Regions from separate parts of the Paenibacillus sp. Y280 genome, predicted to be linked through region 3. Evidence: riboswitches for the same ligand, from Rfam matches in the RefSeq annotation. Region 3 holds a riboswitch; each other region holds the start of a gene.

Region 1 (4,415 bases), on a different contig from region 3:
CGTGCGGTTCAGCTGCGTCATAGCCGCGTCGATGATCGGAATGCCAGTGGCAGCGGCAGACCATGCCGCAAGATAAGCATCAGAGAGCGGTGACAAGTTCGCCAGCTGCTCGTAACGGAAGAAATCTTCATGGTACATGGCCTGGTACAAGTAGAAATCACGCCAAGCCAGTTGACGGATCCATGCTTCGGCACCGGGCAAGCCCTGCGTAAGCTCGTAGGACTGACGCGCCGATATAGCGCCGGTGTTCAAGAAGCGAGCGAGCCCGCTAGTATGCTCCTCCGTGTAGATGTCCCGACTATCCGCATAAGAGGCGAGTCGCTCGCGTGCAAAGCGATCCAGCTTAGCTGACGATTTCTGTGAGCCTTCTACTCTCGTGCCGCCAAGCGAGTGTGAAATGGCATCCGGCAGCGCGAATTGCAGAGCGACCTTGGTGTTGATTTCGCTTAAGGTCGCGAGATCCTGAATCGTCGTCTCGCCCGCCTTGCTGTAGTACTCTTGCATATAGCTGCTCCACATGCGGTAGAAAGGCGTAAACACCTTGTAAGGCTCGGATCGCCGAGCATACGCAGGGAAAGCTTCCAAATCGGCCAGCGGCGCATCGGCAATCGATATCCAGCGGCGATTCATGGCTCGGACGGTTAGCTGAAGCCGCTCGTCGCGCCGGCGGGAGTAAGGCGTGTAGTCGGCATGGGCGATAACCTCATCTATCGGATGCGCCTCTAAGAGCGCTTCGGTAATCGAAGCGGGATCGCCATGCAGGACATGCAGCTCTTTCCCCGCCTTGGAATAGCTGTGCAGCAGGGAGGCGGCTTGCGCCATAAAATTACGGCCGCTGTGACTGTTTAATCTGCCTCCGTCCGTGAGGACAGGATCTATGATTAGCAAATGAATGCCCTGCGAATCCTTATTTCTCAAATAATCGAATGCGCGCAAATCTTCGGTACGCAAATCCTTGCGATGAATAAACAAATACATTGAGACTGCTCCTTCCCCTTAGCGGCGCAATAACAGCAAAGCCGCATGTCATTTGTCGCTTGAGGACAAACAACTGCGGCTTTGCTGAGTGAGTCTACCCGTGCAACTCTCATACAGAGAGGGAATAGGTTACTCTATTGTCCGTCGGCGTATGCTTGGAAAGAATCTGCATCCATAACACGACGAGCAGTTATAAAACGATTTTCATAATAAGAGGAGTTAAGTTTGTCTGTCACAACGCCTCTGCTAGAAGAGGAATGTGCAAACTTGCCATCTCCTATGTAAATGCCTACGTGGGATACCGTGCTGTTGTTTCCGCCAACAGTGTCGAAGAAAACTAGGTCTCCCGGAATAAGGTCCTCTTTAGCAACCTTATCGCCTGATTTTGCTTGCGAGCCGGATGTGCGTGGAAGCTCGATGCCCATTTTTTCGAACACATAGCTCGTAAATCCGGAGCAATCAAAGCCTTTCGACGACGTTCCGCCGCTTTTGTACGGTGAACCGATAAGATCATTGATGAAGCCGTTTAGTTTTGAGTCTGCGAAAGCGCTCCCAGCCTGGAAAGCGAGTACGAGAACGAGACCCAGTAGTAATGCGGTAACCTTTTTCAATTGTGAAACTCCTTCCAATGCCGACGAGGTTAGCTGTGGGGTTCGGTTGAAGGCTCCCTATGACTCCTCAGGCGCTGACAAATGTCAAACGTCGGAATCAATTCACCCAGAGTGGTTCCCCCGTTTTCCAAATAGGAAATTAGGCAGTTTTTTATTGCTCCTGAGAATTATTCGATTATTTTCATTGATCTCCTGCCTTTCCTGACTATTTCTAATAATTCTCATGTAACCTTTTGACTATTTGCTTCGTTTAACCGTTTATTGTGTAAAATAAACACTCATCACTAGTTCTTTCTAACTAAATGCAATGACTCAATTTCATTAATTATGTGGATCCGGTGTAAAATATACCGATTTGTCCCCTTGGTATCCTGTCTTAAAGACTATTCAATCATGCGGATAATGGCGGTATGATAGCATTTTGCGGAGAAAGATTAAAAAACTCTCATGCGAAGAATGACGAGTTAAAAAATTCAGTTTGCGGCATGAAAAAGGAGCCGTCCCTCAAGATCTATCATCTTGAAAGACAACTCCATCTACATGTAGACAAGCTATTATTTCGCAGTAATGATTTTTTCAGAGATGAGCTGCGGGCCTTCGTTCTTTTGCTCCATCCAGAACCGGAGCTTGTATTTGCCTGAGAACTTAAATTCATAGGAGACAAGCTTGGAGCTGAACCAGAAGGTATCCTTTTCGACAAACTCCTTGAAATCAACATCAGATTGGCTGCGGCCGTCAATGGTCGTTTCTTTATCGTTAGGATCGACAATCGTGACCTTGAATTCAGAGATGGCAACGTTCAAATTATCGATTTGCGCCTGCACCAAAAACTTCTGAACCGTACCTTTATCAACTTGCCCAAACATCGTCCGCTTCTCATTCATCAGAAACATATGAACATTGGGCTTCTGAATGACAAGCTTCTTATCGCTCCCCTTCCACTGCGTAAAAGCCTGCAGGGAATCGCTTAAGGAACGAATATTGATATAAACCTTATCATCGACTAATAAACCATCTTCAATGGATTGTTTATTATTAAAAAGCAGCGTTACTTTTTGTAACATTTTGTCTGCTGCAACCAATGAACCGCCCGATAAGAGCAAAACCATGGATAATAAAATCAGTTTTTTGCGCATCATTTATGTGTATCCTCCATTGTTCATTTACTTTCATCTATATATACAGAAATTGCATGATTTAGTTGCGGTCTATTTTGAAAATAAAAAAAGCCTCGTATCCACAATAATTTGTGGAGCCGAAGGCTTCTTCAGGTTAGGATTGTTTCGTCTGTAGACAATCGTACTGCGCGGCTATGGTCCATACCTTCACTACTGTTTTTACGAGGTAATAGCCTTGATGAAGGATGAGCGCGAACAAGCCGGCCCAGAGCATCGATAAGCTGGTGACAACGAGCCCGGCAGCTGCTCCGATCCCCCACATGATGAGTGAAATGGCTGCGAAGGAGATAAAGTTTCGAAGAGCCTTCCATAAGGAACGGAATACGCCTTCGCCCGATGTGGCGCCGAATTGCATAGCTAGAAACAGCAGATGCAGCACCGTACCCCACAGCAGCCACAGGCCGGCCCCAGGCAGCACCGCTCCCAGCAGCTCTGGAATGGAGCCGCTCTCCAGTAGCGCATCGAGGCCGCGCGGGAGCAGCCACCAAGCGGGAGCCAGCGATAAGACGGTTTCCATCCAGTACAGAAGCACAACAGGCTTCCAGTTTTTGCGAATGCCCTCAAGGAAGCGGGTTCCTCCGTCTAATCTCGTTTGATTCAGCGAGTAGAACAGACCGGCGTTAAACAAGGGAGTTAGCAGCATTCTAATAACCATGAGGCCGCCGAGGGTCCACACATACGGAGTGATCAGATCGGTCTTGAATAGCTGGAACTGGGCTTCGGTCAAGAAGAGCTGGGCAGCGGTGTCGGACGGATAGGAGCTCGGATACCGCCGCAGCAGCGGCGAGACGACCGAATCAATGAAGCGATAGAGGAAAAACCCCCATAGCAGCTGATACAAAAATAATAAAATAACGAGATAAAAATGTTTAACCGCGAGTTGCCAGCCTTGCTTCACATGTATCTTCATCGTTTATCGCTCCTTGAACGCAATTACTTACCAGCTCAGCGACCCGAGCAGCCCTTCGAGCAGCTTGACTGCGCCAATGCTCCACCTCGTGCGCTTATCCTCCGGCAGCTCGGCCTGCATATAGTTGTTGATGAGCTTATTGTCGAGTACGTTGCTGTGGCCCGGATCGATCATTGCCCATTTGAGCGGCGCGGAATGCAGCTGCGTATATTGAACGTGAGATTCTTCGGCATTCCATAGCTTCGTTAATTTATTGCCGTCGGTGAACTGCAAAACGACCTTGATCTCGCCGTTGCTGCCGCCGTTCTTCTTGACGAGCACGACTGACTCGTACATATTGGCGCCATCTTGCGCAACCGGGCGAACGCGGATCGATTCGACCGAGAAATCGGCCATTTGGTCGTCGTACACATATTGGCTGAAATAATCATGCCATCTCGCCTTCGTCACCGTCTCTACGACACGCTGGAAGTCGGCAGTGGAAGGATGCTTAAACTTATATTTTTGGAAATAGGTCCGTAAAATCTTTTGCATCGTTCTGGAGCCAACTTGATTCTCGATGCCAACGAGCACGAGCTTCGCTCGCATGTATACGTTCTCGGCGTATTGCGTGTGGCTGCCGTATGCCCAGGATGGCTGCTTGAGCGGCGCAGGATTGGTCATGTAGCTGGCTTCCATAGGCAGATTCGCTTCCATTCCGTACGCGGTCTCCATGACCTTATCCTCGGCGTAGGACGT
Region 2 (4,415 bases), on a different contig from region 3:
AGCGTGATGACAAAAGCAACCGGAAGAAAAATTCGCGTATGCGCTTTGACGAAGTCCTCGAAAAAGTTGCCTATCGTTTGCCCTTTGCTCGTAATGCCGCGGACGAATGCGATCGCAACCGAGAAGCCCGTAGCCGCTGACGTAAACATCATCATCATGATGACCGCCATTTGCGAGAAATAGGATAAGGCGCTTTCCCCGCTGTAATGCTGCAGGTTCGTATTCGTTATAAAGCTGATGACCGTATTAAACGTAAGCGTCGGCTCCATGCTCCCCATCCCGTTCGGATTAAATGGAAGCGCGTTTTGCAAACGCAGAATCAAATAGCTGAAAGCTACCAATATGATATTGGTTGCGATAAAGCTAATTGCGTACATTTTCCAGCTCATGCCCTCTCGCCGCTTTAAACCTATGATTTTATAGATAAGCCGCTCAGAGCCTCCGAACACCTTGTCTAAGCGATTATGCTCATTCGAGAATACGTGATAGACGTAGGTTCCTAATGGCTTAACTAGCAATAACAGAATCGCAATGACGATCAGCAATTGAAAAATATCCATCGTAGATGATCCTCCTCCATTAAAACTTTTCCGGATGAATTAAGGCATAGATGAGATAAACGAAAACAAATAAAGCCATAACCATCACGATAATCATTCGCTTCCGCCTCCCGTTTGGTCGATTACGCTGCCGCACCAAGTCAAAAATCCGTAAAATAAACCAAAGCAGGTTAGCAAAGCGATGATCATATAAACATCCTGCATATTGAATTCCCTCCTGCATTATTTGTGACTTAAAAGAAAACCGACTTCACCGGTTTGCGAGTATACGATATGGTCCGCACCGAGCCCCTTGTAAACGGCCCGCGGATTCCACTGCTGCGTGATCACGTAGATCGGCTTGGTCGTCCAAGTCCGGCAGCAATGGACAAAGCGGCAGCTTAGTGCAAAGCTGCTCTCGAATATGAAAACATCTTGAATCGGATAATGCGGCGGCTGCCAGCTTTGGCGATCATTTGTATTGATATAATGCACGCCCATGATCCCTTGCTTGCGGAGCTGCTTCTCCTCCTGCTTGCTATTCGTCAGGACGATAAATTTCATTTGATGAAACATTAAAGTTCGAATAAATGATTTGCCGGATTCGTTGAATCCAGCTACGATAATATGCTCTTCCAACAACTTGCTTATCCTCCATTTGGTAAAAAAGGTAACAAAAAGAAGCCTTGGGATAAGAGGAACCAATCCCGCGGCTTCTTATGCCCGCAGCTAAAATAAGCCGCGGGAAGCGCGATGGCTGTTGCCTCTCTCGAGTACACTTACGAGGTTAGCTGTCGGATTCGGGCCTTGAGAGTTGCCCTACGCCTGGCTGCTGCCAAGCGATTCACCCCATGAAGCAAAGAGCGTACATACACGCCTTTTCTTCGTTGGTTCCCCCGTTCCTGCTGCTGCAGGATTCAGCAAATTAAAACCATTTCAAGCAGCTGCTCTGTTTTTGGGCAGCAAAAAACCACAGAGGCTTATGACACTCTGTGGTCGACATTAATCGATCACAAGCTTCATCATTCCTCTCTAATCCACGCTTACGAGGTTAGCTGTCGGATTCGGGCGGTGAGAGTCGCCCTACTTTGACCAGTATCCATGGCACCAGTCAAAGATTCACCCCTGCTCTACGGCCGTTCGACTCTCACATCGAACATGCGCAAAGCTCATTTATTGGTTCCCCCGTTTTCCGCATTCACGGAAACTCAGCGATCAGCAAATCGAAACTTATTAGTAAATCCTGTATCGAATCTTACTCCTCGCTATCGCCACTGTAAAGAGAGCCCGCTGGCGAATTTAGCTAATTTCAGACCCCCAGAACGTTTCGCAGCGCTTACATAGAATTCGATCTCGATATATCTCACTATTTCTACGTTTTACTCCTATTTTCGAAAATAATGATATGCACTCACAAGCCACTTTTCAGCGGAAATAATCAGATTTTTCTAAAGAGTAGAATAGATGAGAATGAACGAGTTATCCAGCGAATTAAGCTTTTTTTATTAAGATATTGATAGTTTTTCTTGTAAAATGGCTAAAGGATGCCATATCCCGAAATACAACTGTTTTACAATGATCGCTTTCGGGTTTACTATAGACGGCATGCCTGAATATGGCAGTTAACCTCGCAAGCGAACTGGAGGAGAGATTACGAACGATCACGCAATCAGAAGCCATTCATGAAACAATTCCAGTGAATCTAGTAGAGCAGCTGTGGGAACTCCCGTGCTATCCAAGCCCGTTTCGATGATAAAGGACGTGCGAGTTTTATATTTATTTGCAGCCGCAGCCTTGAGCTTGACGGATTCTCGTTCATCTTGTTCAACCGGTAAATCCGAATGGGATGAGACTGTTTTATTCAAACAAGCAATCTCGTACATATCATTGTTTTAATTCGAAAGATTTACAGATAAGCAATTAGGGATTATAATGAAGAGTACACTATTAACGCTGAATTTTTCGAATGAAAAAGCGGGGGAACCAACGCTAACGTTTTCTAACGTTTTGCAAGGGGTGAATCCAGGGATTTGTAACCCTGGTAGGGCATTCTCTCTAGCCCGAATCCGACAGCTAACCTCGTAAGCGAACAAAGGAGAGATTTTTTCATGTTGACCAATTGTGCAAATCATTTGCACCTTTTCACGGAACAGACCCCTTCTTTATCCGTCACACGAATCGAGCTATTCGTCATCCCTGCTCTCGCAGTCGATTCTGCAGGCCACCGCATTTGTCTCCGTTTAACAAGTGATCAAGGATTCGGCTGGAGCGAGCTGTTTGCGAGCGACACCGAAGATTCGATTGACTTGGAACGATGGAGCGATCTGCTCCAAAGCTTTATCGGCAGCGTCTCTCTTCCGCCTCTACACCATTTTCAATACGACAAAACGGATGAGGACGGACGTATTCTCGACCTATTCGCCTCTGCAGTCAATCATGTCCTGGCACAATCCGCCGATTCGTCTCCGTACAACAGCGATCTTGAAGAATCTGTTTTGCGTCAACGTTCTGTCTCCTATGTTTCTTTGGATTGACTGATTTCATGACCAAAAATAGACAGTCCAGAACTAGCACTAGGTTCTGGACTGTTTATTTTTCAGGCTCTATATCCGGGATCCCTCCAACTTCTGCAATACCCAATCCAGCAGAATCTGACTTCCCTTCTGCGATCCAAGTGAACCATTAACGATTAAATCCGCGTACCAGCGTGTCGGCTCTACATACCGATCATGGGTATGTCTCACCAAATCCAAATATTCGCTTATCGCTTCATCCATGGAGTAACGCTCATTCGAAAATTTCCCTAATCGTCTTGCGAGCCTTTCATCGGACTGGCAATCAACAAACACTTTATAATCTAAGCATTCTCTTAGCTGCGAAAAATGGAACAGCAAAAAACCTTCAATAATGATTACGTCATCCTTATCGGACAAAGATTCATTGAAATCCTCTAATACCTTATCTAGATCAACAGCAGCCGGATCGTTAAAATCTTCATAAGCTTTGCCAGAAAATGAAGCAACCGTTATCGGCCTTTCCTTCTTATAATACTTGTCCATATGTATGACTTTTACTTTATAATGGCTAAGGCCGTGGGCAAGAAATTTACTCAATGTGGTTTTCCCGCTGCCAGACCCGCCAGCAATGCCAATTGCAATCGTAGAGCGCATGACGACCCTCTCCAAGCATTTCGAATTTACTCCTATTTTAATACAAGATGGATGGATTGTCCTCTTACGTGCAAGCAAGAAGACCGATCTACAAGGCAGATTGTGAGAACTCATTTTTTAATCGATTTATAAGATCCGAAGGTTGAGTTAGATAGTCAGGAGATGTAACAGCAACCATGATTTCTTACATATATAGTTTCCTTTTTTACCAGCTCATCTGCCTTCGTTCTAAAAACATCAATCTCATTATAAAGACAGACAATTTCGGGTACATCATAAGTATTAACAATCTCAATAAACTGTACTTTGTGATCTACATCATATTCGAACTTTATAAACAATTGCTCAAAATAGCTGGGGTTATATGGGTTATCCGTGCTGCGATATTTAGAGTAATCTCTAAAAATTTCTTGTACTTCTCGTTCACTCATTCCCAGCTTAAATGGTCCGATTCCAACCTTTGGCATAATTATTATAGGTTCCATTGTGCATCCTCCACTCCGAATTAGCAAAATAAAAAAGACCTTCCCTCTCGCAGTTACAACGCGTAGGGAAAGTCCTTTGATTTCGCTCGCTCTATCTGACTAACCAACCGCCATCTACAGCAAGAATATGGCCATTCATATAATCAGAGGCTGCGGATGCCAAAAATACCGCCGGCCCGATCAAATCCTCAGACGTTCCCCACCGTCCTGCTGGTATCCGT
Region 3 (4,415 bases):
ATACGATTCGTCATCGTTCGACATAAATTTTGCTTTTTATGATTACTATAATACCAACGATTACCATAATAGTCAACCAATAAAATTGACTTTTATACTTCGATGGGTTAAGTATTTGACTATACACAAGGGTCATATTACTCTGTAATAGAATACAACAGCTTCGACATTTTGGAAACTGATTTACGACACAATTCGACAATAGTTTAACATTTTGTGTCGAAAATATGAACAAAGGAGATGAGAGACGATGAAGCAGCAGTTGACCGAAGAGAAGGTTTTTAAAGACCCTGTCCATCATTATATTTATGTGCAGGACCAGACCATTTGGGACTTGATTAATACGAAGGAGTTCCAGCGTTTGAGAAGAATACGCCAATTAGGAACCTCGTATTTGACCTTTCATGGCGCGGAACACAGCCGATTCTCGCATTCGCTGGGAGTCTATGAAATAACGCGTAAAATTATTTCTCAATTCGAGCGCAACGGCTATCCTGATTGGCCTGCCGAGGAGCGGCTGGTCTCGCTTTGTGCGGCTTTGCTGCATGATGTCGGTCACGGCCCGTTCTCCCACTCCTTAGAAGAAGTATTCGACACGGAACACGAAGAGTGGACCTGCAAAATTATTCTTGAGCATTCGGAAATCAATCATGTGCTGCGAGCTGTATCGGAAGATTTCCCTTCACAGGTTGCTGCAGTTATCCAGAAAACATATCCAAAGCCCATCGTTGTAAGCCTCATATCTAGCCAAATGGATGCTGATCGCATGGATTATTTGCTTAGAGATGCTTATTATACTGGCGTAAACTATGGAACCTTCGATTTAGAGCGCATATTACGCGTATTGCGACCTTATAAAGGGAAAATTGTAGTGAAAGAGAGCGGGATGCATGCCGTAGAGCATTATTTGATGTCTCGCTATCAAATGTATTGGCAGATTTACTTCCATCCAGTAACAAGAAGCTCTGAGATTATTTTACGTCAAATATTTCGTAGAGCACAGGAGCTTTATGTGGGTGGCTATACATTTGAATGGTTGCCGAACCCTCTTAAATGTCTGCTTCATAACAACATGACGGTGAATGATTATTTGAAACTGGATGAGGCGCTAGTTCAAACGGCTTTCACGCAATGGGCAGAGGAGCAGGATTCGCTGTTAAGCGATCTTTGCGATCGATTTATGAACCGTCATTTATATAAGTACATAACGATTGATAACCCTGATGATCAGCTTTTAAATGAGATTAGCGATTGCTTCTCTTCTATAGGAATGAATCCCGATTATCATATGGAAATTGACTTCCCGTTTGACCTGCCATACGACGTATATCGACCGGATAAAAAAGAAGGAGAAAAGAAAGAAAAAGCGCCGATTTTGTTGTTGGACGGTCAGGATGAAATAAGTGAAATATCTGCCAAATCCGACATCGTTCGTTCAATAACCGGATTGCATCAGGGGCAATATCATCTGTATTATCCGGAAGAGCCGCTCAAAAAAAATATTTCACAAATACCTGATTCATTAAAAAAATTATTTAAACTCGACTGAAGGAGCCTGACACTAACATGACATTGCTATTTGATACCCACACCCACTTAGACTCATATAAGTTCGATGAGGATCGCCACGAAGTTATTCAGCGCGCAAAGGATGCAGGCGTGCACATGCTCCTTAATATCGGCTTTAACCGCGAGACCATTCCAACGACGATAGCGCTTGCTGAGCAGTATGAATTTATTTATGCGGCTGTCGGCTGGCACCCGGTTGACAGCATTGACATGCTTCCGGAGGATTTGGAGTGGATAGAGCGTTTATGCGCGCATGAGAAGGTTGTTGCCATCGGTGAGATCGGTCTTGATTATCACTGGGATACCTCGCCCAAAGACGTTCAGCAGCGCGTATTTCGCGAGCAAATCCGTCTTGCCCGTAAAGTAGGCAAACCGATCATTATTCATAATCGTGACGCGCATGAGGATGTTATTCGAATTTTGCAGGAGGAAAATGCAGCCGAGGTTGGCGGGGTCATGCACTGCTTCTCCGGCAGCCCTGAAACCGCGAAGCAATGCCTCGATATGAACTTCTATATTTCGTTCGGGGGACCGGTCACTTTCCAAAATGCAAGGGTTCCCAAAGAGGTGCTCAAGCAGGTTCCGCTCGATAAAATTTTGATTGAAACCGATGCTCCGTATTTGGCTCCCCACCCCTTCAGAGGGAAGCGAAATGAGTCCTCTTATGTGGCACTAGTCGCACAGACGGCAGCCGAATTATTAGGCAAATCGGTAGAAGAAATAGGTGCGATTACGACCGAAAACGGTAAAAAATGTTTTGGTATTGTATAAAAACGAGAGAAACAGAGAGAATTTAAGACCTTTATCGCGTAAAAACTAATTTTTATAGCGATTATCGCTTAATTTTTCCGTCTTTATCCACCATTTTAGCTTAAATCGTCTTTTATCGTATCTTTACAATTCACCTCGTATGAGGTTATGATTCAACTCAGAGCATTACATTTTGTATTGGATTTCCAGTTTGCGCTTAATCTCCATCTGGAGAGCGGGGGAACCAAATACGGGTTTTATGTACCGTGTTTTGAATTCTTCAAGGGGTGAATTTCGGAACCTTTGCCATGAGCATTGCGTTTTCGAATAGGGCGTCTCTCTTGCCCGAATCCGTCAGCTAACCTCGTAAGCGTTCATAGAGAGTGATCAACCTCGTGCATCCATTTTTCTGTATCCCAGCGTAGTCATTTACCGGGAAGCCACGAAACAGATCCTCTGTCGACGGCTTCTTTTTATTTTCGAATAAACGGGAATTTGTCGACATAGGGATAAAAGATGGGGGTGGGAGGATCGATAGCAGTACTGGATTGCGTGCTTGCACGCCAATATACTATAGTCGCGTCAGTTGTATCATGCGTAACACTTGGCGGCGGGGCTATGAAGGAGGACCGATGAAGTGGGAATACTCCAGGTTAAGGACACCCATGGGAAACGATCATCCAGCATGTCTTTCGCATTGCGATGGAAGCGTGAAAACTTGCGTTTGATTCTTTTGAGTGCTACTATCTCAATCGCTATGACTTTCATGTTTTTGGTGTTGTTGTACGGAACGGCTGTCAAAAGCGTCTCCGTAGTAGTGAATGGACAAGAAACCGTTGTGGAAACGAAGCAATGGGTCCTGCAACGCCTACTGGATGAACAAGCTATCGCAATTGGACCACTTGATGAGGTGTCCATACCGCTTAATGCGGCAATAAAGGACGGAGATCGAATTGAGGTAACTCAAGCGATTCCGGTAATTGTGAAAGCTGATGGCAAGACCTCTACTGTATATACGACAGAGAGAACAGTGCAGGCAGCGATCGAGGAATTAAATATTCCAGTTCGTAATCATGATAAAGTAATGCCTCCGCTTAATACGGTAGTTGATTCGGAATTAACGGTAACGGTTGTACGGGTTGACACGAAGGTGTCTGAATCCGAGCGTGCCATGCCGTACTCTATCGTAAAGAAGAAAGATCCTACGCTGGAAGCGGGTAAGGAAAAGCTCGTGCAAACCGGCAAGGAAGGCCTTATTGTTGAACATATCGAGAAGCAGTACGAGGACGGAATTCTCACTTCGAAGAAGATGGTCAGCAAGGTTGTCGAGACCGCTGCGGTGGACCATGTTATCGCGATCGGAACGAAGAAGGCTGAGCCTAAAGTGACTGTGCTCTCAAACAAAAGCCCGAGTGTTGCCATGCTGACAAAGAGCGGTGTAACATTTAAGGCCAAAACCGTACTTAAGAACGTCACGCTGACTGCTTATTCTGCAGGTGTCGCTTCTACAGGTAAAGATTCGGATCATCCGGATTACGGAATTACGGCATCCGGTTCCCGTGTAAAAGAAGGACGGACCATAGCGGTTGATCCGAAGGTTATTCCGATCGGCTGGTGGGTTTATATTGAAGGCATCGGTTTCCGCCGGGCAGAGGATACGGGCAGCGCGGTGAAGGGCAAAAAAATCGACGTATACTTCGATAGCAACAAAACGGCAAATAAGTTTGGCAGGAAGAAAGGCTTTACCGTTTACGTGCTCGGGCCAAATAAACCTTCTTCAAGCTAATTGCAGGATTACCATCATCTTATCGTAATATTCAATTAAATATGCCATCATAAGGAGAGGCACTGCCTCTTCTTTTTGCATGTTTGCGGGCTTATAAGAGTTTATGTTGAAGGGAATGGTCTTGATGATCAAAGAGATCATTGTCGTTGAGGGTAAAGATGATACCGCAGCGATAAAACGGGCGGTTGAAGCGGACACTATAGAGACGAATGGTTCGGCTATCGGTGAGGATGTATTAAGAAGAATAGCGCTGGCGAACGAGCGCCGCGGCGTCATTATATTTACAGATCCCGACCATGCGGGAGAGCGC

The links. Region 3 has a riboswitch for cyclic di-AMP ahead of AC1TPC_RS22165 (ubiquitin-like domain-containing protein). Riboswitches for the same ligand answer to the same signal wherever they lie in the genome.
Region 1: linked by a shared signal. The riboswitch ahead of AC1TPC_RS24240 (C40 family peptidase) and the one ahead of AC1TPC_RS22165 (ubiquitin-like domain-containing protein) in region 3 are both predicted to bind cyclic di-AMP.
Region 2: linked by a shared signal. The riboswitch ahead of AC1TPC_RS12650 (hypothetical protein) and the one ahead of AC1TPC_RS22165 (ubiquitin-like domain-containing protein) in region 3 are both predicted to bind cyclic di-AMP.

The regions. Positions count from the first base shown of each region.
Region 1 is NZ_JBXCIW010000029.1:21,707-26,121, forward strand. Features, by position in the region: gene AC1TPC_RS24235 (FAD-binding domain-containing protein) at 1-978, opposite strand, end outside; gene AC1TPC_RS24240 (C40 family peptidase) at 1,113-1,589, opposite strand; cyclic di-AMP (ydaO/yuaA leader) riboswitch at 1,593-1,745, opposite strand; gene AC1TPC_RS24245 (hypothetical protein) at 2,144-2,728, opposite strand; gene AC1TPC_RS24250 (hypothetical protein) at 2,862-3,677, opposite strand; gene AC1TPC_RS24255 (M1 family metallopeptidase) at 3,705-4,415, opposite strand, start outside.
Region 2 is NZ_JBXCIW010000008.1:35,138-39,552, forward strand. Features, by position in the region: gene kdpA (potassium-transporting ATPase subunit KdpA) at 1-560, opposite strand, end outside; gene kdpF (K(+)-transporting ATPase subunit F) at 580-657, opposite strand; gene AC1TPC_RS12640 (NAD-binding protein) at 783-1,181, opposite strand; cyclic di-AMP (ydaO/yuaA leader) riboswitch at 1,301-1,472, opposite strand; cyclic di-AMP (ydaO/yuaA leader) riboswitch at 1,565-1,763, opposite strand; gene AC1TPC_RS12645 (hypothetical protein) at 2,201-2,404, opposite strand; cyclic di-AMP (ydaO/yuaA leader) riboswitch at 2,481-2,642, shown strand; gene AC1TPC_RS12650 (hypothetical protein) at 2,648-3,073, shown strand; gene AC1TPC_RS12655 (uridine kinase family protein) at 3,143-3,709, opposite strand; gene AC1TPC_RS12660 (hypothetical protein) at 3,865-4,194, opposite strand; gene kduD (2-dehydro-3-deoxy-D-gluconate 5-dehydrogenase KduD) at 4,286-4,415, opposite strand, start outside.
Region 3 is NZ_JBXCIW010000023.1:8,995-13,409, forward strand. Features, by position in the region: gene AC1TPC_RS22155 (HD domain-containing protein) at 251-1,549, shown strand; gene AC1TPC_RS22160 (TatD family hydrolase) at 1,573-2,340, shown strand; cyclic di-AMP (ydaO/yuaA leader) riboswitch at 2,524-2,708, shown strand; gene AC1TPC_RS22165 (ubiquitin-like domain-containing protein) at 2,957-4,105, shown strand; gene rnmV (ribonuclease M5) at 4,230-4,415, shown strand, end outside.